Regions from separate parts of the Mechercharimyces sp. CAU 1602 genome, predicted to be linked through region 1. Evidence: predicted binding sites of a transcription regulator. Region 1 holds the regulator's gene; each other region holds the start of a gene.
The links. The regulator LexA, encoded in region 1, represses DNA repair genes until DNA is damaged. The targets are predictions, from matches to a motif close to CGAACATATGTTCG.
Positions count from the first base shown of each region.

Region 1 (7,896 bases):
CTGTTGCGACAGCAGACTATAACCCCATCTGGTATTACTCTATAATGGTGATACTCACCCTTTTGGTTGGGTACTTTCTTTATAAGAGGGTGCAGTGGATTCGGTTCCGATCCTTTCAAATGAAGGACATAGAAGAAGAGCGCTCTTTTTTAACCCGTTCTTATCGTAAAGAGAAAAAAGAAGGTGATCGGTATCCCTACAGTAAAACTATTGGGGGAATCCGTAAGCAATACTCAGCCTACCTTAAACAGATGAGAGATAAAGGGATTCCACGAAAATCTACAGAAACTCCGCTTGAATATATGAAGAGAGTGCAACAAGAAGCGCCAACGCAAAATGATCAGATAGATAAGATCACACAATCATATCTTGTCGCTCGTTATCGAGACGATGAGTAATCTAGTAAAGACCCAAGGGTATCCTTGGGTCTTTACTTATTGTGACTTGGATTTGTGAGTGGGGGTTTGTTCCTCTCGCTTCCATTTTTTTATCCACCACAGCACACCCGCAAATAAAAATAGTGGGTTGGAGAAAAAAGATGGCTTTTTTCCTTCAAAGGCATGGCCGATAAATTGCAATACCCATCCTAGCACAAATAAGATTAGAGCTACTTTCCATTGAAAGAAAAACCATGGCAACGAAATGACAATCATCGGAATTCCAATCGCATGAGTTAATTTATTGATCGGATGTTGATGATCTTCACGATACTTCTCTAATAAAGATGATAAATCCATCACGACATCCCTCCTTCTTTTCATACTATTCCTCATGACGAATCAACATCCTTCTAGAATCAACAAATAATTAAACATAATATTCTTATTTATAAGAATAAAAGAATCGCTAGTCCGTATCTTCTATAACAGGAACTTTTAGTGTCTGTCCTGGATGAATAACGTTATTATCCAACTGATTTATATCTATGATGGTAGCGATAGTACGCCTAACATCTTCACGATTACCCGTATGCGCTCGTGCGATTTTCCAGAGGGTATCACCTGTTTCTACTTGCCACTCCACTGTATGGGTGTATGGGTCTGCAGCAGTCACATCAGTTCGAACGATGAAGAAAAGGAGGAAACATCCAACAATTAGGACAGCAGTAACGTTTGCCCAACGGGGGATCGACATTAACGACACTCCTTTACTCTATTTCCGATCATCTTTGTACAAGTATATGCTTGAATACCTATACGTTATACCAGAACTAACGTTCCGTCAAGAGGAATTTCGAACTTATGTTTGCGCTTTTCTTCACATTCATGTATACTTTGGTAAAAGAGAAAATGTCCTTATATTGCGAGGTCACTATTCGTACTGAAGGGAGATGAGTGCTTTGTCAAAACTCTCCACTCGTCAACAGGCTATTCTTGACTTTATTAAGAGCGAAGTTCGAGAGAAAGGGTATCCACCTTCTGTTCGTGAAATCGGTGAAGCTGTGGGGCTTGCTTCCAGCTCAACTGTTCATGGACATCTCGCACGGTTAGAAGAGAAGGGGTATATACGCCGCGATCCCACGAAGCCTAGAGCCATCGAAGTTTTAGACCCTTATCGTTCTGCAGATGAATCCATGGTGGAGCAGGATTCGTCGGTGCTTATACCATTGGTTGGGAAAGTTACGGCAGGCGAACCGATTACAGCAGTAGAAAATGTGGATGAATACTTACCTCTACCACTACAATTAGTAGGCAATAAAGACTCTGTATTTTTACTTACCGTTCAGGGTGAAAGTATGATCAATGCTGGCATTTTAGATGGGGACAAGCTGATTGTCCATCAGCAACAAGCGGCTAATAACGGAGATATTATTGTCGCCATGACTGAAGAGGGAGAAGCGACAGTAAAGCGCTTCTACAAAGAGCAAGATCATGTTCGCTTACAGCCAGAAAATGATCAGATGCATGCGTTATTATTGTCTGACGTTACTATCCTTGGGAAAGTAATTGGATTATTGCGGACAACGATGTAAAACAAAAGAAGAGTAGAAACCTCTCATTGAGGGGTTTCTACTCTTCTTTTGTTTTATCTATAACGCGGGCTGCATATCTCACTGAGGCTTTTTTTAAAAGCAGGGTTCGATTTTGGCTGAATCGCTTAAGAATTGCTTCAGTCTCTGCGGTGTAAACCTCAATGCTGCGGCGTATATCACTATTTAATCATAATGCTGATAGATCAAGTCCCAGTTAATCGGATTTTTGGCTAGCACGGGCTGTAGGTTGGAGTATGAATCTGTCATACCGTGTGCTGGCTTATACAGCTTTTGTGAGCCAATATTTTTGAATCGAGGCATGAGTTTAAAGCCAAGAAGATGACAAAAAGCAAAGCCAACTTCGCTCTGACCGCGTGTCTACATAGTTTCTATCCACTTGAGGATTGTCATGTCGTTTTATATCTCGAACATTCGAGTGACCTCTTTTTCGGAGGGATTTTGTCTATTGAATACCAGCCGGCAGTGAAGCCACCCACGAATCTCCAATAGATTTATGAGGGTTTTCTTGAACTTAGTGAATGCTCTAGCATCCGGCTTCCTAGTTTTGATTTCGAATTTCCGAATGCACTCATTTCCGAGGTGAAGGCGATTATTGTTGTGTATGTTAGCAATGACGTCGTTGCTCTTGACATGAGTGTTACATAAATCACACGCTGGCTTAAATCCAGGATCGTCTTCTTTTATATGTTCATCAGCAACCCATTCTTCACGCGCTTCGTCAAATGTGTCTGCCTGGCTCGCTTCAGTCAGTCTCTTCCTTGACAGTGATCCCGGTCCTTTTACCAGGGTCACATTTTTACCTATAGAAATCATCCCCTTTATAATAGTCAATCCCCTCAATTAAGAGGGGCTATTTTGAATATATCATAATGGGAAATACTTGTTTAGCAACACAACACAATATGTTATATAAAAGGACACGCTACATATTGTGTTTTGCGATTGATCCCCCCTATTTCAATAGTGTAAGATCTTGAACCAGAGTCTCACGTTTTCTGGGCAAGAGAAATTCTTTTTTCTTTTCCCCAGTTTTCTTATCATATATGTGGATCAATCCTGCGTACTGGTCTTCTCTTTGAGATAAACAATAAATATACTTGTCATCTACTCTCGCTTGTAAAAGTGGGACATCTGCTTTGAACGTTTTAATTTCTTTGAAAGTATTACTGTCCATCATTGTAATGTAAGGACTCATGCTATAGAGAACATAAAAATGATCTCCGTCTGGTATAATCCGTTCAGAGTATGGATGGGGGAGTTTTACATTGCTTACGTTCCATGTACCTGGTTCCAATACACTTAAGTATGGGTCTTCTTTATTAGAGACACTAACCACTTTTCCATTGATCATGGAAACATCAGAAGCATTTCCGTGTTCTATCACTAGTTTCTTTATTATTTTTTTACTTTTCCTGTCCAAGACATATTGCATATGCCTATCTGCCACGTCAGGGAAATCAGCATTTATGTATGCATAGGAATCATCAAAAGTCGCTGAAGGTAATATCCCGTCTAATTTTACTTCCACACCTTCCTTTCCTTCCTCTTTGATCTCTACTTTTCCATACTCTAAATCAGAATTAAATGTGGTTAATCGAGTGTCACCTTTTATTTTGGTGTAATATGGGAAGTCGAGAGATTCCATCTCGGATATGCTCCCAGACGGATTAATTTTAGTGAACCCAGTGTTAAACCTAGCAGGGAGTAAAATGTTTCCATCTCGATCTTCCCTAATTTCAAATATCCCAATAGCATCAATTGTAGCACTCGAGGTAACCTCTCCTCCTTGGTTAAAAACAACAAATTCACTATCTTCTTCTAAAGAGTTTGTATATACGACTCCGATGTCCCCATTATCAAGACTTATTTCATTATCAGCACAAGAAGTCAACATACTAGCGGTAACTGTAGCAAGAACAATCGTTTTACATAGGTTTTTCATTAAATTCTTCCTCCATTTGTAAAGACAGAGAGGCAGGAACAACCTCTCTGTCTTTAATCATTTATTTATTACCCTTTTGAATAGAATGTTTTCGTATCCCCATCATTGATCAAATTTACAGGCCATACTGCGCCACCGTTATCCAGTTCAAAACCTCTGTTTTTCCATGATCTCCATGCTAATTGTGAACAATAGAAGCGTGAGGTTGTCGTTTTGTTGTAAAAGTTATAATTGTACGGCTTTCCTATTTTTGCTTTTGAGTAGGCGGCTGCGTAACTATAGTCAGCGCCGTCTGCTCCACGAACCCATAATCCTCTTACGTGTGAATATCTTGCTTTCCAATTATTAGTCCTTCTTTGAACTCCCTTTTTACTCCCGATACCGAAAGATTCTGTAACATAGTAATTGTTACTTTGTACAACGCCTGCATGTCCTCCGGCCCAAGCTGAGCCCCCGCTAGTTCCGCTTAGTGTTACCACAATATCACCTTTGGTCCCAACCCTGTTTGAATGAAGTTGATTTTCAGCCTCTTCTGAAGACAATCCTTTATCTTTCACGTATTCTTGAAAGTCCTGAGGATCTACTGTCTTCTTACCATTTTTTAATTCTTCCTGCGTATCTCTTATTCCTTCTTCTAAATCGGCGAGTTCGGCAGGGGTCAAGTCTTCGATCGAGAGTTCTTCCGCACCAGTGGAACTTGAAGCGAAACTGTCGGGGGCAAAGGCGATAGACATCGTCAATGCAAGGGAGAGAGGAAGCAGAACAACTTTCTTGATTGCTTTCATTTACAAACCAACTCCTAAATAGTATTTTAGATGCCACAAACTGGGTATCCAAATTTATAATAGACTGATAGAAATAGGAAGTCAATAGTAAAATCAAAATTAATTAAAGATATTTATTTATTTTATGATTTTTATTATCCTATGTTATATGAAATATGAATAAATTTATAGAGCCTGATTATGATTATCTAAAGAGTGTATTTCGACACCTTGAGAACGGAATTAGAAGTTAACGTACCAAGATCAAAAAACTTCCTTATGTTCCAACAGAAGATGAAATTAAACGCTATTATGAAGCTGTCTGGAGGGCGAAAAACTTACAAGATATGATGGTCATCAAGACTTTGCTGTATACAGGCGTTCGTGTAAGTGAATTGTAAGTGAACTCATCAACATTAAGTTAAATGATGTGGATTTCCAACGATGTCAGATACGCGTGAATCAAGGGAAAGGGAAGAAAGATCGAATCGTACCATTCCCTACCGCCTTCAAAGAGCTTTTAGCCATGCACACAGTACTGTGGAAAGAAAGGGTATTGACGATGCGCTCATTTAGCTTTATTCTGGACATGAAAATCGAAAGTCGCTTGAAGTGTACTCAAAATTAGCTATTACAGATGCTCAGGATGAATATGAGCGTGTTATTCCTCAGTTTCCTATATAAAACACGGGAAACGGCTTGAATTGCTCACATGCAATCTCAAGCCGTTTTTACATTTATTAGGCAAATGCCGGCAAAATCGACGGATGCTCCCTCTACCCCTATATATGTAACACGACAGCCATTTCCTTTCCAAACCGATCTCCTTGATCGACAAATCCTAAGCTAGCGTATAAGCGATGTGCTTCCGTGTTCTCTGGATGGTAGCCAACAACTACTTTATTAGCTTGCCGCAGATTTCTTATTTCATCCAGCATGAGCTGTGTAGCTTGTTTTCCAATGCCTTTGCCTTGGTAGTTTTCATCGATCATGATGCGGTAAATCCAATAGCCATCTAACTCTTCTAAAACAGAGTTAAACATCAAAAAGCCGACGACAGCCTCTTCGTAATAAATAGCGTATGGTTTGAGTGATTCTTCAAATTTGGATTGAGCGATGGAAATTGCGTTAGACTCCATATACTCTGCTTGTGCAGTGGATACGCTTAACTGACAACACTCATACCAGTTATCTTTGTTTACTTCCTCTATCCTGATCGTTGGGTTCAATGTTGGACCTACTTTCTTATACTCTTTTAAAATATATTTCTATTAAATTATACTTGATCTTTTTAAATAAGAGAAGTTGCAACTGCTAACACCGTTTGCCAGTTATAACAGGTAAAAAGATTCCTTTGGGTGTTCTTATGACAGCAACAGATTCTTCGTTTGGAGAGAAAATAACCCCATATGCGGTTCTGCGCTGTTTATATACAGCACCTTCTATTTTTTGTCCGAAAACTGGTATATTCATCTATTCACCTTCTTTATCTTTGAACTCAAGCAGGACAATTTACTTTCAGCTAGAATAATACAGATGCATCCTCATAAATAAATGATGTCATCTAGAAAGGATTGGCAACCCCGTGGATTCAACGATTAGAAAAAATATGGTTTATGTTACTTTGATTTCAGCAGTATTCTTTACCTCATTGTTAATCCTGATTACTTTATCCCCGCTTAATCAAACAGGGCCTAACGTAAATCAATTTAACTCTACCGGTATGTGGCTAGCGGTAGGCATGGTGTTATTTTGTTATTTGTTCCCCCTCCTTGTCTATATTAGAGGAGTGCAGTCAATGAAAATGGTAATGGCAATTTTATGTGGGGTCGGTTTACTTATTGCATTATCCGTACTCCCTATTATCGGATGGTTATTGTATCGAGAGCCTCATCCCACCACCCTTACACTGCTAGTGCTCGGGTTGTTGCTATGTATTACAAACATAATCTGGTTTTTTAGTGCATTTATGCGCTCATCACGTCCACCGACAATGAGCTAAACATACTTACCGGGAGAAAAAAAGATCTTTATGTATAAACAAAAAAGGCCAGATGGCCCTTTTTTGTTTTATTGTATATCTACAAAGCGTTTGATCCGTTCTACTGCTTTTTCTAGCTGTTCCATCGAAGTTGCATACGAGAGGCGAACGTGCTCATCAGTACCAAAAGCAGAGCCGGGTACAACAGCGACCAACTCTTCTTCTAACAGTTTTTGCGCCCACTCGGCAGAGGTTTTTATGCTTTTAGCTTTCATCGATTCAGCAATATTGGCATATACGTAGAATGCCCCTGCAGGTGTAGAAGCGCTAATTCCAGGTAATTGTTGCAATGCAGCCACAAGAAAATCTCGTCGCTGTGCAAAAGCAGTTCGCATGGTAGCAACTGGTTCTTGTGGTCCTTCCAATGCAGCAATGGCTGCATATTGGGCGATTGAAGCTGGGTTCGAGGTGCTATGGCTAGAAATATTACTCATCGCTTGAATCAGATCAGCATTTCCTGCTACATAACCAATCCGCCAGCCCGTCATGGAATACGTCTTTGAAACACCATTGATAATGACGGTTTGGTTATAGTACTCCTCACCTAAACTGGCCATGCTTATATGCGGCTGCCCACTATATATCAAGTGTTCATAAATCTCATCCGAAATGATCGTCACATTTTGATCGATGCACACCCGTCCCAAATCCGTTAGTTCTTCTTTAGTATAAACGGCGCCCGTTGGATTAGAAGGACTATTGATAAGAAATGCTTTCGTCCTTTCTGTCACAGCCGCTGCTAAATCAGAGGTGGAAATTTTAAATCCATCTTCTTCTTTTCCTTCTAACAATACCGGGACGCCACCTGCTAACTTCACCTGCTCTACGTAGCTAACCCAGTAAGGCGTGGGAATAATGACCTCATCACCGGGATCGAGCAAAGCTTGGAATAAGTTGTAGAGAGCATGCTTTGCCCCCACAGTAACCATCACCTGATTGGCTGTGTACTGCAAGCGATTATCACGATGAAATTTTCGAATAATCGCCTCTTTGAGCGAAGCAATTCCGCTTGCTGGAGTGTACTTGGTGTGACCTGCATTCATCGCTTGGATGGCGGCTTCGATAATGTGTTGTGGTGTATTAAAATCGGGTTCCCCTGCACCTAAGCCTACTACATCTTTACCTCCGTCTTTTAACGCTCGTGCCATCGCAGTAA
Region 1 is NZ_JANTPT010000001.1:1,053,148-1,061,043, reverse strand. It holds gene NXZ84_RS05580 (DUF4129 domain-containing protein) at 1-398, shown strand, start outside; gene NXZ84_RS05575 (DUF962 domain-containing protein) at 435-737, opposite strand; gene NXZ84_RS05570 (LysM peptidoglycan-binding domain-containing protein) at 847-1,134, opposite strand; gene lexA (transcriptional repressor LexA) at 1,340-1,972, shown strand; partial or broken gene NXZ84_RS05560 (Tn3 family transposase) at 2,073-2,372, opposite strand; gene NXZ84_RS05555 (hypothetical protein) at 2,390-2,824, opposite strand; gene NXZ84_RS05550 (YncE family protein) at 2,946-3,935, opposite strand; gene NXZ84_RS05545 (YiiX/YebB-like N1pC/P60 family cysteine hydrolase) at 4,004-4,720, opposite strand; gene NXZ84_RS05540 (hypothetical protein) at 5,130-5,327, shown strand; gene NXZ84_RS05535 (GNAT family N-acetyltransferase) at 5,482-5,928, opposite strand; gene NXZ84_RS05530 (NUDIX hydrolase) at 6,014-6,172, opposite strand; gene NXZ84_RS05525 (DUF5391 domain-containing protein) at 6,285-6,701, shown strand; gene NXZ84_RS05520 (pyridoxal phosphate-dependent aminotransferase) at 6,770-7,896, opposite strand, start outside.

Region 2 (7,896 bases), 290 kb from region 1:
AACGGGATTGAATAAAGCGATATGGACGAAATCCGTCGGAATCGAATTGTAATCGTCGATTTCTTTTGCGTAAAAAAAGCGACTCCTCGAGTGGAGTCGCAAACGGTGTTAATCTTTAATTCGTCAATCTTATCCTTCTCGCATGCCTTTCTTTGCTTCTTCAGGCAAAATCGAATCGTAGTTTCCGAATTGAATCATCTCGCGGGAGTGACTCGATACATCGCATTCCCCATACTCTGAGGTGTTAGTCCCCTTTCCATTGATGAAAAAATTTTTTCGATAGCTTCCATCTGTTTCATAGAGGTAAGTAACTAAGCTGATTTCTCGCCCATCAAAATACCTCTCACTTACACTTCTCAAGAACAGTTGTTTATTCCGCCACTTATATGATTCGGAAAGCGGTGCATCTAGGTTTTCATTCAAATGTAGCACTCCACAAAAATATCCTTCGTAGTTAAAGTTCACTTTAATGATGAATCGAGGAGTTTCTCCATCTGAAATAATTCCTACATACGGCTTTTCTTTTTCATGAAAGGCTTTCGCTTGTTCTAGAGTGAGATACCCTCTCGCATTCTTCCAGATACCTCGCCAACTCTCGTAGTATTCCAACTTCACCTGCATTCACCTCTACTAGTTAAGTATGTTTCCTTTCTCATCTCGGATGGTGATATCTCTATCAGCCGCATAATCCAATATTTCCTGCGGTACTTCTTTCTGCTGAACAGGTATCTCCAAGATCATTTGTCCGTTTTCATCTAATCTATCGCCGGCTAACCCATCGCTCTGATGACCCGATCCTTTTCTTTGCGTCTTCACATCTGCAATTTCCAACCCGGTGGATACTTGTTCTTCAACTCATTGATATAGTTCTTCGCTGTTTGTGGCTGAATATCCGCCAACTGCGTATACTTCCTTGATACGATTTCTCCTGTATCAGGATTATATGAAACCAGTCGTACGTACCCACTCGGGGATTTACTGCTCTCGAAAGACTTTCGCTTACCACTGATTCAAATCCGGCGTGGAACTAACGCTAACGTATATCACAAAAGTACTGAACCATTCGAGTCAGCGCGAGACAATGCGATATATCGGTATTGAACAAAGCGATATGGACGAAATTTACGCCGGAATCGAGTTATAGACGGCGTTTTTCTTTTTGCGTAGAAAAAGCGACTCCGAGAGTGGAGTCGCGCATGATTTACCCTATTGGTTTGTTAAAACTCATCCCTCTTGTAAGCCTCTCTTTGCTTCTTCGGGTAGGATCGAATCGTAGTTTCCGAATTGAATCATATCGCGGAAATGACTCGATACATCACATTGACCGGTTTCCGCTACTTCCATCACTCCCGCTTTGTTGGAGCTACTTTTTCTATAGCGTCCGTCTGTTTCGTATAGGTAAGAATCCATGCTGATTTCTGGTCCATCAAAATACCTCTTATGCACATTTTTTAAGAATAAGTTTCGATCAATCCACACATAGGCATCCAATAACTTAGTGTCCAAGTTTTCATTCAAATGTGCTACATCGCAAAAGTACCCTTCATAGTTAAAATTCATCTGTACAATATACTTTGGCTTATCACCTTCTGAAATAATCCCTACATACGGCTTCTCTTTTTCATGGAAAATCTCAGCTTCCTTTGGCATGAGATATCCTCTTGCATTTTTCCGGATACTTCGCCAACTCTCGTAGTATTCCAATTTCATCGACATTCATCCCCTACTAGTTAAGTATGTTTCCTTTCTCGTCTCTGATGATGATGTCTCTATCAGACGCATAATCCAAGATTTCCTGCGGTACTTCTTTCTTTTGAACAGGTACTTCCAAGATCATTTCGCCCTTTAACGTATCACCCGCTAACCCATCATTCTGATGATCTGCCCCTTTCTTCTGCGTTTTCACATCCGCGATTTTCGCACCCGGTGGATACTTGTTCTTCAACTCATTGATATAATTCTTCGCTGTTTGTGGCTGAATATCCGCCAACTGCGTATACTTCCTTGATACGATTTCTCCTGTGGTAGGATTATACGAACCTAGCCGTACGTAGCCACTCGGAGCTTTACTGTTTTCAATGTACACCTCATTATTAGGGTATTCAGTGGACATCTTTCGATTAAACGCATTGCCTTGTTCAATATTACGTGCAATCGCACGCGCTTTCTCTTCGGGATACTTTTCTCGTAAGGATTGATAAAGACTGGACTCATCGATTTCTTTTTCAATCAACTCATTGACCAGTTGATCTTCATCGTCCGCTTTCGCAATGACATCCTTCGCTTCCTCTGCTTGCTTGGACTTAGGTGTAGCTGCAGCTTCATCCGCTTTCGTTGCAGCTTTCTGACCTGCCATGGGTCCTATTGGTCCAATTTTATTAAGTACGTCTCCCCCAAAAATTGAGCCAAATAAAATTCCGCCTGCCATGGCCCCGTTAATGATTGCTTTTTTCAAATCAAAGTCTTTGCCACGCAATGCATCGTCTGTGAGACTTTCTGACCCTCCACCGGCAAATCCTCCAACAAATCCCGGTAATATTTTTCTCACGATTGGACTTGCTCGGGGAAGAAGTGCCATCGCTCCGCGTCCAACCACGGCTCCAATCCCACCACCAATTAATCCTGCTATTCCTCCAATAGACATGTCTCGAGCAATGGTTTTGGCATCTCCATCAGTAAAGTAAGTCACTCCACCTCCGAATGCTGCTCCAAAAAGAATAGCCGCTCCAAACCCTTGTCCCCCTGGAATAAATAATAGTCCGACCCCAACGCCAACCGTAACACCTGCAGCAATATACTCCTTATTCTCTTTTGCCCATTCCCATACGGCTGACGCGGCTTTTGGTACGTTTTCTTTCGTCCATTCCCAAACTATTTTGGCTCCGGCCTTTGTACCTTTCCAAGACTCTTTCGCTTTCTCCTTTGTACTACTCCAAACTTCTTTCGCCTTATCTGTAATCTTATTTTTAACATCCTTTGCTTTTCCCCAGATGGAATCCCATAATCCTTTATCATCAGCAGAACTACTTTTTTCTGAGGTAGCTGTAGCTGTTTCTATCTTCCCCCCTTTACATTCAGGATTTACGGAAACATTCCCAATTGCTTCTATTTGACAATCAATTTTCTGTTCAACTTTTTCTTTCAATAGTTCACTATTTAACGTAGTAGAAAGAATCGTTGCTAACAGTACAGTGGCACCCACTTGAAGGCGGTTAAAATTCGGTTAATATGATTACACCTATTCGCAATTTTCGCTCGTCAGAAACGGTGTAGATTTCGTCTAGGACGTAATAATTCACTCAATCACACTTCCACTACGCTTACAATTCGTTGAAATGAAATCAACTCGTAATCCTCTTCGCTCTGGAGCTTGATCCATCGCTCATTCGCGTTAATCTTCGTAATGACACCTCGATCTTGCTCTATTCCGTATCTATCTGCGCAAGAGATCACCACTGGGCAACGATTGATCATCGACTTTTCAATAATGTATCCGATTTCGGTTATGGCGTCCTCCGACAGCTCTGGCTTAACGCATTCTTTCGCTTTTCGATTCTGTTCGTGAAAGCTGGCGATGTGCTCCGGCAACACCATACGGTGCCCTTCCCACATCTTATTGCCACGGTCAAGTATTCGGTCCATTCGAATCACCTCGTCTCTATTATACCCAAACATTAGTTCTCATAGAACGGATGATCCCATATTTATGAATATCAATTTCTTACATTCTGTGTGATGTGGCACCCATACTGCTTCTTCGCCTTCTCCATCCGCTTAAAATTCCTAAGCGAAGTCTCTTTGTTAACCTTCTCGATTGCCTTACGGTATAGATTCCGCTACTCCCTACTCATAGCGCCTATCAAATGCAGGCGTTTCGTTTCGATTTCGGAGAGATGCGGAGCCGTTAGTTCTGTTGTGTTGTTCATTCTTTTCTTCAGACGCGTAATGCCAGCCAACTCGCTGACGCCCGTCTAAATAACTCATTATCGCAACAAAATGAAACACCATTTCGGTTTCCTACGCCTCCTTTCGTTTTGAACGACAAAAGAATAAGCATCCGCTTTGGGATGCCGCCTGATTCACGAACGACTAAACATATTCACAATGCAATAAACAAAAGCACTTGTGACGAAAGCGATCGCAAATAAATGTATCGTTTTCTTGAGCTTTCCGATCTCCTTTCTCTTCTCAATGAACTCCATGACGTTCAATATCGCTATCATCCCAGTAACATACGCAAGCATAACATTCATCCAAATATCATTATCTGTCTTTAGCACCATAATAAAAGAGGTAATAATTACGATAGGATTCGTGATCTTGAAAAATACGTCTACTCTCTTTTTTTTCTTCGTTATGGGCTTCTCCAATATTAAATCCCCTTCTGGTATCAGCTACCCGTTATAATACCATGAATATGAATTACTTGAGGGGATGTTGTGCCCCAAAAACCGCAATAGACCAAGCACTAATGCTGCTTTACGGGTGGGATTGCGATTGTTATGGGATTGGCGATTATAGGATTCGGTTTTTCTTGTGGAAACGCAAGGCTCGTAGGTGAAGCGTAAAATAGTGATTGATTGCGATGGGGATGCTACTAATAAAAATAGCTGTAAACCTATTATTTGACACACATTCCATGTTTAATATATGATTAGAATATAAATTTCCATTATTTAAAAGGTAGATGATATTCATGGGAGATCTCGAAAAAATAATCCGAAGCTATATAAATGGTAATCGTAATCCAACTGAGCCTCCTCCTACAACTGTTTTCTTGTCTAAAATACTTTTTATTGTGATTTGTATATTTATATGGTATTCAGGGATACGGTTAATAAGCTATGATACATCATTCAAATGGCTTAATGTGGTTTTTCATCATGCCGGCTTGTTAATTTGTCTTTCCCCGTTTTTAAGCAGCTACTATTTCACAAAAAAAATAGTACCATGGAATTACCAACAACCACTAGACGAAATAGTTGGGTATAAAATATTTTCCATTATTTTGAGTGTTGTTTTTAAACACCCTAAACAATATTTTTACCATATAGGTCAATTAAACTTCGATCAAGCAAATTCCAGAAAAATAATTAGTCTATTCGGTGACACAGATAACATACTTCAGCTTTTTCATAAGGATTTCTCAGAGGAAGCCTATAGAAGAAAAAGCTCTGCCAAGGAAGAAATTAGATCTTCATATCCTTCAAAACCTTTCGCTGAATGCGTACAAGAAAAAATAGATAAATTTAGCATAGAGATTCCTACACTAAATTTCGATAACTACAAGAGATCCCTAGGAAAGATGAATTATTTCCCACATCATCTCATCCCTATGAATAAAAGAGTCCGAAATATACAGTTTTTATTCCCATTACATCCCATAACTATTGATAAAGTAGGCTGGTGTATTCCTTATACTGGTGAAGTAAAATTACTTAATCTCGGTGTGAATCCTTATCCTTGGAAATGGAAGCCGTATGTGAAAATAGATACCACCCATCAAGAAATAGAGTATATTTCGGTTTCTTATTCAATGGATGAATCCCAATCGGAATTTGAACATTTTCTAAAACACTTAAAAATCAAACCTTGAGTCACTAGAATTAAAAGTTGATCGTTTCAATAAAGAGCTGACTGCAATCATTGAAAGAGAATATAAACAAGCATTCAATAATCTATATGAAAGGATTGAACCAGACAAAAACATAGAATTCTACGTCGAAGTAGAAATAGAAAGCGAACCTGAGGAGGAAATAGATCAAATGAATCCCCCTGCAAATGGAAATCAAATTCAGATTATAAATCACGGAACGCTCACAACTGGCAATATAACACAAAGTAGTGAAAATTCAAGCCACACTGACTTTGAGTATATATACCAAAGACTAAAAAAAACTTTGCGGTCTGCCGACTTAAGCGTAGATAAAAAACATTCGTTTTCACATAGCCTAGAGGATATAAAAGCAGAAGTCCAGTCAGAAAGTCCAAATAATGAAACTATCAGTAAACGACTAGATAAATTGATGTCGATAGCAACGATTGTTTCCGGAACATCAGCGCTTGTTACCATCGTAGATGAATTAGCGGAACTCTTGCTTTAAGAAGTATGGTAACGTTTCCCTCCGAACATTTATTTGATTACACGGATTCTACTTACACCAGACGTCACACCTTCGCTACCCCCGCCTGGGGGGTTCATAGGGTATGCGAATCGCCACTCTTTCGCTTCTCTTCGTCAACGCATCCATATTCATCTGTTTCACACACCCTCTCTCAATTTACGATCCAAACTGAGTTACCTCATAGTCACGATATTCCATCCACTAAAAGGAGGTGTGTACAAAAATATTTCGCATCAGATGTTGCTTCATCAAGCAGTCATCTCTTCCTTGATCGATACAAATAACGACCACCCAGCTCTATCAAGCACCTCTTCAATCACTATGATAAACTCATCCCAGTCGCCACCCACTAAACCAGCGCTAACCCCCGATATCCCCTTCGATTCCTAGCTTCTTTACTATCATTCATCAAAATCACGCTTCCCAGCTTGCAGACGATAAGAAAGGCGAGACTTCTTCCCTCGTACTGCCAAATAGCTAGAAAAAGAAAATTCTGCAAAAAATGCCTCTGCTGCCTCCACTCCTGATTGATAAAGCTCCTCTCGTTCCTTTTTTCCGATGGAAAAGTCATCTGTTCCATACCCTAGTGTAGGAATAAGAATGGAGCGCAATTTATCTATCTCTTTAATAGCACGATTATCATGCGCATCCATCATCGTGAAAAACAGAGCACGAAAAAGTGAGATTGGGCCATCAATGGGGTAAGGTTCACCAAATTCATCTGTAATCAAACGAAAACCGAGTGTAGGCCAACGCGGTTGCTCTTCGTCGAACAACCATACAGGAAAGTTACTCAACACCCCTCCATCAACAAGATAGCTTGTGGTTTGTGACGGGGAATGAGTAATAGTAACCGGTTCGTAAAAATATGGAATGCTGGTGCTCATGCGTATTGCTCGTGCCACTGTAAGGGAATCGCTGGAACATCCATATTCATTCAGTTCATGTGGCAAAACCAAGAGTGAGCCACGACTAATATCTGATGTAATCACCCTGAGCTCACACTCTTTTAAATCAGTAAACGTATAAATACCACGTTTTGCTAATAGGCCTCCTACCCATTCCTCCAAAGCATCACCGCTATAAAGCCCTTGGCGGAACCAAAGACGTATTGCTTGTGAACCAGGGATAAAGTTGTGCCATTTTTTAGGTATTAATTCACGAAAATCTTTCTCCATCAAGATCTGATAAATCTCATCACTACTGTATCCTGCTGCATAGAGGGCAGCCACGAGCGCTCCCACCGATGTTCCTGCTAATCGTTGAAAATGGAAGCCTTTCCTCTCTGCAACACTTAGAGCCCCCACCAACCCAATTCCTTTCATGCCACCGCCTTCAAATACAGCATCTGCTTCCATATCGGTCCCCACCTCACATAAAAAAGCATGCCATACGCTTATGTATATTATTTATTCAGAATTGTAAGTGGGTGTACCTTTTTGTGGCAACGATCACATTTCGTGCCCGGTTAGATCTTAGCGGAAGTCCTGTGATCTAACCGGAAGCTGCTTCATTCGTTTAACAATCTTACTCTACTATCCCATCTTGCTTTTTCTTAAATGCCTTAAAATCATCTACACGTTCTGGTTTTTCCTGCAGAAACTGTACTAGTTGTTCAATACACATAATTGAATTCCAACTGAGATGATGCTCAATTCCTTCTACATCATCATAAATAAGTTCTTCTTTTACACCAATCGCCCGTAAAAATTCTTCTAATAACTGATGCCGCTCTAAAAGGCGTTTCCCAAACTGCTCACCCTTGGCAGTT
Region 2 is NZ_JANTPT010000001.1:767,383-775,278, reverse strand. It holds gene NXZ84_RS04060 (hypothetical protein) at 130-621, opposite strand; gene NXZ84_RS04055 (hypothetical protein) at 631-816, opposite strand; gene NXZ84_RS04050 (hypothetical protein) at 1,225-1,650, opposite strand; gene NXZ84_RS04045 (hypothetical protein) at 1,727-3,202, opposite strand; gene NXZ84_RS04040 (YolD-like family protein) at 3,304-3,642, opposite strand; gene NXZ84_RS04035 (hypothetical protein) at 4,080-4,370, opposite strand; gene NXZ84_RS04030 (hypothetical protein) at 4,697-5,596, shown strand; gene NXZ84_RS04025 (hypothetical protein) at 5,766-6,104, shown strand; gene NXZ84_RS04020 (patatin-like phospholipase family protein) at 6,527-7,483, opposite strand; gene mntR (transcriptional regulator MntR) at 7,653-7,896, opposite strand, start outside.
Region 2: a site for LexA is predicted at 3,669-3,682, ahead of NXZ84_RS04040 (YolD-like family protein). Genes of this name have one in related genera too.

Region 3 (7,896 bases), 190 kb from region 1:
TAATGACCCGTCAATAACAAATCCACATCATCAGACCATAACTTGTCCACTAATGTATGGTGCACTCCGTCTGGCAAGGCACGTTCTACCACCATACCATGCACCATATGAATACAAAAATCTGCTTCGCTCTCGTTTTGCACAACATAATCGAGCCGAACATCGCGTCGATCCAAATCGTAATGAAAGGGTTGACCAGACAACTGTACCTTTATTCCCCCTGCAGTCAACACACGTCGCTCTCCTTGATTCAGCATAGTTACAGTACCAAAAGCGTCAAGTAATCCAATCATAGAGCGATGAGCCGTTTCCGGATTATGTCCATATATATCGTGGTTTCCTGCAATCGTATAGATAGGAGCTGAAAACTTACGCAAAATCCCTGCAAACTCCCCTACAACCGAAGGGGAGACATCAGGGCGATCAAAAAAGTCTCCACCGTGTAAAATAACATCTACCTCTTCGCGATTAGCTATCTTCACAACCTCTAACACTTTCTCTTTCAAAGTTTGTGGAAAGTCATCCATGCGACTGCGCGGTGATGTTCCACGAATGTGTGTATCTGTAAAGTATAATAGACGCATGCCCAACCCCCACTTACGCTCGTTAATATCACATACTCTCATTATCGCACAATCCTCGTACTTCTTCATGTACCTACCAGAAAAACACCCTTTCTACATGATGGAAGCGCCATGTGCCCATATCTAAGCAGGGATTTCACGAGTCCTATATCCGTTATCCAAACAAAAAGGCGGTTCTCTTCTGCTTAAGTAGAAGAGAACCGCCTTTTTGTGTAATCATCCTCACTGCATCTACTTTTACCCTCGTAACGGGAAATGGCTACAGTCCCAGCTCTCCCTCACTCCCACCCCGCACCCCTCGTGGCCCCCGTGGCCCACGTCTCCCCCGTGCTCCCCGATTCCCTCTCGTTCCCGTAGCACCGGTTGCTCCCGTAGCTCCGGTTGCTCCGGTCGGACCTGTTGCTCCTACCGCAGACCGTAACCCTACCTTCGTCACAAATACATCATCATTACCTGCATTTTGCGACTGAAAAGCGTTCACTGTAACAGGAAAATTGGTAGATCCAGTACGCCCAGTAAAGTAGGCACTCTCCACATTATCGACCGCAACAGCATTTCCTCTATCATCTAGGCTCCCTCCCAGATACGATGAAAAAGAGATTCCTTGTCCAGAATAGCTCAACTGCGTCACAAAAGCATTACTATTACCAGATAAGCTGTCCTGAAATGCATCTGATGTAACAGGAAAATTAGTTGACATGGTTTCTCCTGTCACCCATGCTGACCCAAAGGAGTCAACCCCTAATCCAAATGCTCGATCAACCCCAAATCCTCCTAGGTAAGTAGAGTAAATAAGATGATCCCCTGATGGATTAACCTTGGTTATAAACACTGAGTTAAGACCTACTGCAGGGATTACGGTTTGAAATGCATTGTTGGTAATCGGAAAATTGGTTGACTGTGTCTGTCCTGTCACATATGCATTTCCGCCCCCATCTATATTAATTGCGAAAGCAGCATCGCTACCAAGACCACCTAAATAAGCGGAATACTGAAGGGATGAACCCACCGCGTTTAGCTTAGTAACAAAAGCATCTGACCCTCCTCCAAAAATGGTTTGAAATGCGGCTGTTGTAATCGGAAAATTGGTTGATTGAGTCACTCCCGTAATAAAAGCCTGACTATTTTCGTCAAGAACGATTCCTCTACCCGCATCCCCACCATTTCCCCCGATATAAGTGGAATAGAGAAGTGAAGTCCCTGTGGTATTTAGCTTTGTGACAAAAGCATCCGACGCTCCTCCAAAAATCGTTTGAAAAGCATTCGAGGTTATTGGGAAGTTGGTGGAGAGCGTTTCCCCTGTCACATAAGCATTATTCGTTTCATCAATCACAATCCCAAGTCCACGCTCTCTTCCTGATCCACCCAAATAAGTGGAATACACAAGCGAACTTCCTGTGGCATTTAATTTGCTAACAAAAGCATCGCTTGTCGTAGGTGCAGCTATCGGCATAGTCTGGAACGCGCCTGAGGTTACAGGAAAATCAGTAGAGAGAGTAATACCCGTCACATAAGTATTTCCAAGAGTATCTACTGCGATATCGGTTCCACCATCAATTAAACGACCTCCCAAGTAGGTAGAATAGAGAAGAGAACTTCCTGATTTATTAAACTTACTTATAAATACATCATCCAATCCAGCATTCATCGTCTGAAATACACCCGAGGTGACGGGAAAGTCAAGCGAACATGTGTCCCCAGTTATATAAGCACTCCGCGCTGAATCGACCGTAATACCATTTCCCTCATCTCCACCCGTTCCCCCCAAGTAAGTGGAGTAGAAAACGATAGGATCAATTAGCAGGAGGCAGTTAGGGTCATAATGGTCACCGTGAATTGTAAAACCAATTGTCCCATCATTATAGAGCTCAAATCCGGTTTCAATCATTTTCTTTTCTTGGTTTATCCACTGGAAACTAACTGGTTTCCTTTCACACAGAACGCCACACGAAGTATAGATCAACAAATCGCCATCTTCAGTCAACTTTACTTCGTCCCCGCCCTCATAACGCAAGCGAATATCCCCCAAACAAGCATCTGGATGCACGATTAGATCGTATTTTAGTTGCCTTTTCTTATCCATGAACACAACGTCAATCCCTGGCCACACGTTATCATAGACAACACGTTCAAATCCACTAACTTGCTCGTTACTCTTCTGCGGTACTATACCTTGACGTGTTTGCAAGAAACGTAGCATAATCGCAGCCTTCTCACACAAACGAAGTTGCACCCCTGTTGGGTAGAAAGTACACTTCATTCCCTGCTCAGCGATAGCATACTTTTTGCTTCGTACTATGTGCGTATCCACCTTCTCATCTCCCTCATCGCCTTACATCAGTTAATCCATCTATATGCCATTTTGCCCTATAGGTTCAAGATAGCGCTGGAGTCTACCTCGACGCATAATAACCTCACACAAACAAAGCAAATTCACCCTACTGAGGTAGGGTGAATTTGCTTTGTTTAAACTATCATTATTTTACTTGATGATTGTCTCGCAACTGTTGCATAATCTGAAATACATGGCTCGCAGAATAACCACGGCGTAACAAATAGCCACTCAAACGCCGTTCCACGGTTGGCCATGGCAGATGTGCCAACCGTGGATACCGTTTTTCAGCCATCATGAGTGCCATGTCCCATTCGTCTTCCTCTTCGATCTGCGCTACCGCCTGGTTGATCACTTCTATCGAGATCCCTTTACGCTCCAGTTCTTGACGCAACACGCGTTTTCCTAAACCCTTACTCTGCATCCGCTCCGCAACCCAGGCGGTAGCAAAGCGATCATCATCTATGTATCCATGATCGATACACTCGCTGATAATCTCCTCCACATGATGCTCCTCATACTCCTTCTGCAAAAGAAATCGACGCACTTCATGTGCTGTTCGCGGTTTATAGCTGAGATGACGAAGAGCAGATTGTCGCACTTGACTACGCTCTTCTGCTTCTCCAATCTGACCCCATTCCTCAGCACCTAGAGATAGGCCTTTACGCAAACCTTTTTTGACTAGCACTTCCTCATGAATAGTGCCCCAGTATACATCATCGCGATACAAGTGATATCGCTGCGTACGTCCTCGCTGCTTTTCAATTCGGGTAATCACGCCGTCTGTCGTCATGATCCCCATCCTCCCTGCTCACCTAACTCTTATTGCACATCGAGCGAAGCCTCTTTCTTCTTTCCTTTTTTCTTCTGCTCATCGCTCGTAGCTTCCACCGTTTGCGTTTCCGGTTGAATCAGCTGGTGATGCTCACGAATCTTACGTTCAATCTGCCCTGCGATCTCGACATGCTCTTTTAAAAACTGTTTCGCATTTTCACGTCCTTGTCCCAAGCGCTCACCTGAAAAGGAGTACCAAGAACCACTCTTATCCACAATATCGAGATCGCTACCGATATCGAGAATACTTCCCTCTTTCGAGATTCCTTCACCGTACATAATATCTACTTCCGCTTGTTTAAACGGTGGTGCTACCTTATTTTTCACTACCTTGATGCGTGTGCGATTCCCTACCATATCTTGACCTTGCTTAATGGTTTCCGCACGTCGTACGTCCAAGCGAACACTCGAATAAAACTTAAGTGCTCGTCCACCTGGAGTTGTTTCCGGGTTCCCGAACATCACGCCTACTTTTTCACGTAGTTGGTTAATAAAAATAGCAATCGTTTTCGACTTGCTAATCGCACCGGATAGTTTACGCAATGCCTGTGACATCAAGCGCGCTTGCAGCCCCACGTGCGAGTCTCCCATCTCACCCTCGATCTCTGCTTTGGGAACCAGCGCTGCAACGGAGTCAACCACAATAATATCCACAGCACCGCTACGCACCAATGCTTCTGATATCTCTAATGCTTGCTCCCCAGTGTCCGGTTGAGAAAGTAGTAATTCGCTTATGTTGACACCTAATTTACGTGCATATACAGGATCAAGAGCATGCTCAGCATCAATAAAAGCTGCTTGACCACCAGCGCGCTGAACCTCTGCGATCGCATGAAGAGCGACGGTTGTCTTACCAGATGATTCTGGACCATATACTTCAATAATTCGCCCACGCGGATATCCACCAATCCCTAGAGCAATATCTACAGCTAGAGAACCACTCGGAATGGTCTCTACTGGAGGGAAAGAATCCTCCCCCATCTTCATAATGGACCCTTTACCAAACTGCTTTTCGATCTGCCGTAACGCCATATCTAATGCTTGTTTACGATCCGACATCCCATTCCACTTCCTCTCGATCTCTTCTATCAATCTATATATTCATCATACATGGTTTTTCTCTGCCTGCCAAGGTTGTTTACGAACATTTATTCGATTATTTTTCTACCTATTTTAACCCACTCGCGCATATGGTACAGTAAAGAAGAGCAGGAAGAACCTTTTGCAAAAAATGAGGTGGACCACAATGGATAAAGAAAAACAAGAAGAGATGATTATGGAAGCACTGGAAGAGGTTATTGATCCAGAGCTAAATATTGATATTATCAACCTTGGTCTTGTCTACGGTGTAGATGTAGAAGAGGATGGAAAAGCAAAAGTTACGATGACACTGACAGCGATGGGATGCCCACTAGCCGGTATGATCCAAGAGATGGTAACACAAGCCGTTACCAAAGTTGACGGTGTAAAAGAAGTAGAAGTTGAAATTGTATGGAACCCGCCATGGTCTAAAGATAGAATGTCCCGCTATGCCAAAATGGCGCTAGGCATTCATTAAGTAATAGCGAGGCCGTCTGCTTGGCACAGTGCCAAGCAGACGGCCTCTTTCGTCTTCTGCCGCCCCATGTCCAGGTAACACCACTTTAAGAGTCAACGTTCATTCGATCCCGAGATCCCTCTTGCCCCCCTCGCCCCACGTGGGCCCCGTTCACCTGTAGCCCCCGTCGGTCCCGTCGCCCCGCGCACAGCCTGCCCAGGAAAGACCAGACTAAACAAAAATGCATCCGCATTCCCACCAAACTGTTGCTGAACCGCATCTAGCGACACAGGAAAGTTTGCTGACGAAGTAAACCCGGTCATATATACGTTTCTAAACTCATCCACTACAATATCTTCACCCGCCTCAGATGCGATTCCACCTAAGTATGAGGAATAGGTTAAGCCTGATCCGATAGAACTTACCTGAGCGATAAAAGCATTTTGCGACCCTCTTCGACGACTCTGAAACGCATCCGGGGTAACAGGGAAATTTTCTGATTGGGTCAAACCCGAAATCCAGGCATTTTGAAAAGAGTCTAACGCAATACTTAAGCCATCATCAATCCCTCCGCCACCTAGATAAGAAGAATAGAGCAACGCTGATCCTGTTCGATTGAACTTACTGACGAACCCATCTACATTTCCCCCAAAATTGGGTTGAAAAGCACGTTCAGTGGGAAAAGCAGTCGATGATGTACAACCGGTAACATAGGCATTCCCATCGGAATCGATGGAGATGCCATGCCCCTCTGTGATATCGATAAAGTTGTTCCCACCTAAAAATGTAGAATAGAGAAGGGTGGTCGCAGTTGCATTTATTTTAGAGATGAAAGCAGAAGAAATTCCTCCTAGTTGCGTTTGAAACGCACCGGCTGTAACAGGGAAATTACTGGCCAGTGTACCTCCAGTCACATAAACATTCCCGCTATCATCAAGAGCAAGCGCACTTATCAATTGCGTCTCATCACTCCCACCTAGATAGGTGGAGTACAACAAAGAGGAGCCTCTAGCATTAAATTTACTAATCGTACCCGCGAAATTAGGGGACTGGCCAGTAAAACTGGTTTGGATCACGCCTGATGTAACTGGAAACTCCTTCGAACTACTCGCTCCGGCTACATAAGCGTTCCCTTCCGCATCCACTTTAATGTCTGCCCCTTGTGTCACCCCATTTGCTCCTCCAAGAAATGTAGAATAAAGAAGGGAACTCCCGCTTGCGTTTAGCTTGGTCACAAACGCATCTGAACCCGCTAGTTTACTTTGAAACGCTCCAGAGGTAATAGGGAAATTAGGGGATTGTGTCGTCCCTGTCACATAAGCCCTTTGCTCCTCATCCACTTCAATCCCACATCCAAAATCTACTCCTATTCCTCCTAAATAAGTAGAGTAAAGCAGGGACGATCCTCCTGGGTTCACTTTTGTAATAAAAGCATCTGAACCTCCACGCAAACGAGTTTGAAATGAACCCGAAGTAACTGGAAAATCATTAGAAAAGGTGCGTCCTGTTACATACGCGTTCCCTTCTAAATCGACGGCAATGCTTTTCCCCGAATCAAACTCAGTCCCTCCCAAATAGCTAGAATAACGTACCACTGGATCAATCAAGAGAGGACGCTTTTGATCGTATTCTCCGTTTGGTTCAAACCCAATACTGCCATCTGAACGAACATTATATTGAACAGCTACGATCTGTTTAGACAAAGAGTGATCAAACTGCATAGCAACCGGGATTTCCTCGATGAATACCCCTGTGTTGGTTGCAATACACAGCCTTCCTTCCTCATCGAGGTAAGGAGCCTCTTCACTTTCAAAAGAAAACTGAATTGCCCCTAATCCCTCTGAGTCCGCCTGTATGACCCAATCTGATTTCCAACCAATTGCCGTACGATAATACCATAAGTCAACCCCTCGCCAGAGTGAAGAATAAAGTACTTCTCCCCTGCTACTCTTCGTTCGACTTACACCTTCGCTTCCAATAAATCGCATTCTAACCATAGCACCCGTCACTAGATCTTCATATCCCACACTATCTTCATAAAAATGTACACATACTGCTTTCAAACCCATCTGTTGAGTGGCTACATCTTCTTCATAAAATAAATCTTTCATCTCTACCCTCCATTCTCCATTACACTGTAATTTATGCCGACCATAAGCTACGTGTTTCATTTTCAGAGGATATAAACTACCTAACCTGGAGAAATAAAAAAACTGCCTTTCCACTATCTAATGAGTGGAAAGGCAGTTTTTTTTGTTAGGAACGCTCACGCGGGCGTGCAGGTTCTAAATTGACGCGTGCACCATTGATACGCGTTTGCCGTAAAGCTTCAAAGACAAACGGAGCAGCCTCTTCTGGAACTTCTACAAAAGAGAAGCGATCATAGATGTTGATTCGCCCTACCTCTTTCGCTTCAATACCCGCCTGATCTGCAATCGCTTGAACCAATTCCCTTGGACGAATATCGGCATTGCGACCCACATTGATAAAGAAACGAACCATCCCCGGAGATGCACCCGTTTCCCCGAAGTTATAATTGGCATCAGTTTCGCTGGTAAAGCGATCAGCAAACGCGAGATGAAGTGCCGCGATCGCAATCTGTTCTGGAT
Region 3 is NZ_JANTPT010000001.1:1,238,242-1,246,137, forward strand. It holds gene NXZ84_RS06525 (metallophosphoesterase family protein) at 1-653, opposite strand, end outside; gene NXZ84_RS06530 (SBBP repeat-containing protein) at 844-2,895, opposite strand; gene NXZ84_RS06535 (regulatory protein RecX) at 3,062-3,709, opposite strand; gene recA (recombinase RecA) at 3,739-4,809, opposite strand; gene NXZ84_RS06545 (metal-sulfur cluster assembly factor) at 4,997-5,308, shown strand; gene NXZ84_RS06550 (SBBP repeat-containing protein) at 5,401-7,398, opposite strand; gene NXZ84_RS06555 (DEAD/DEAH box helicase) at 7,544-7,896, opposite strand, start outside.
Region 3: a site for LexA is predicted at 4,892-4,905, ahead of recA (recombinase RecA). Genes of this name have one in related genera too.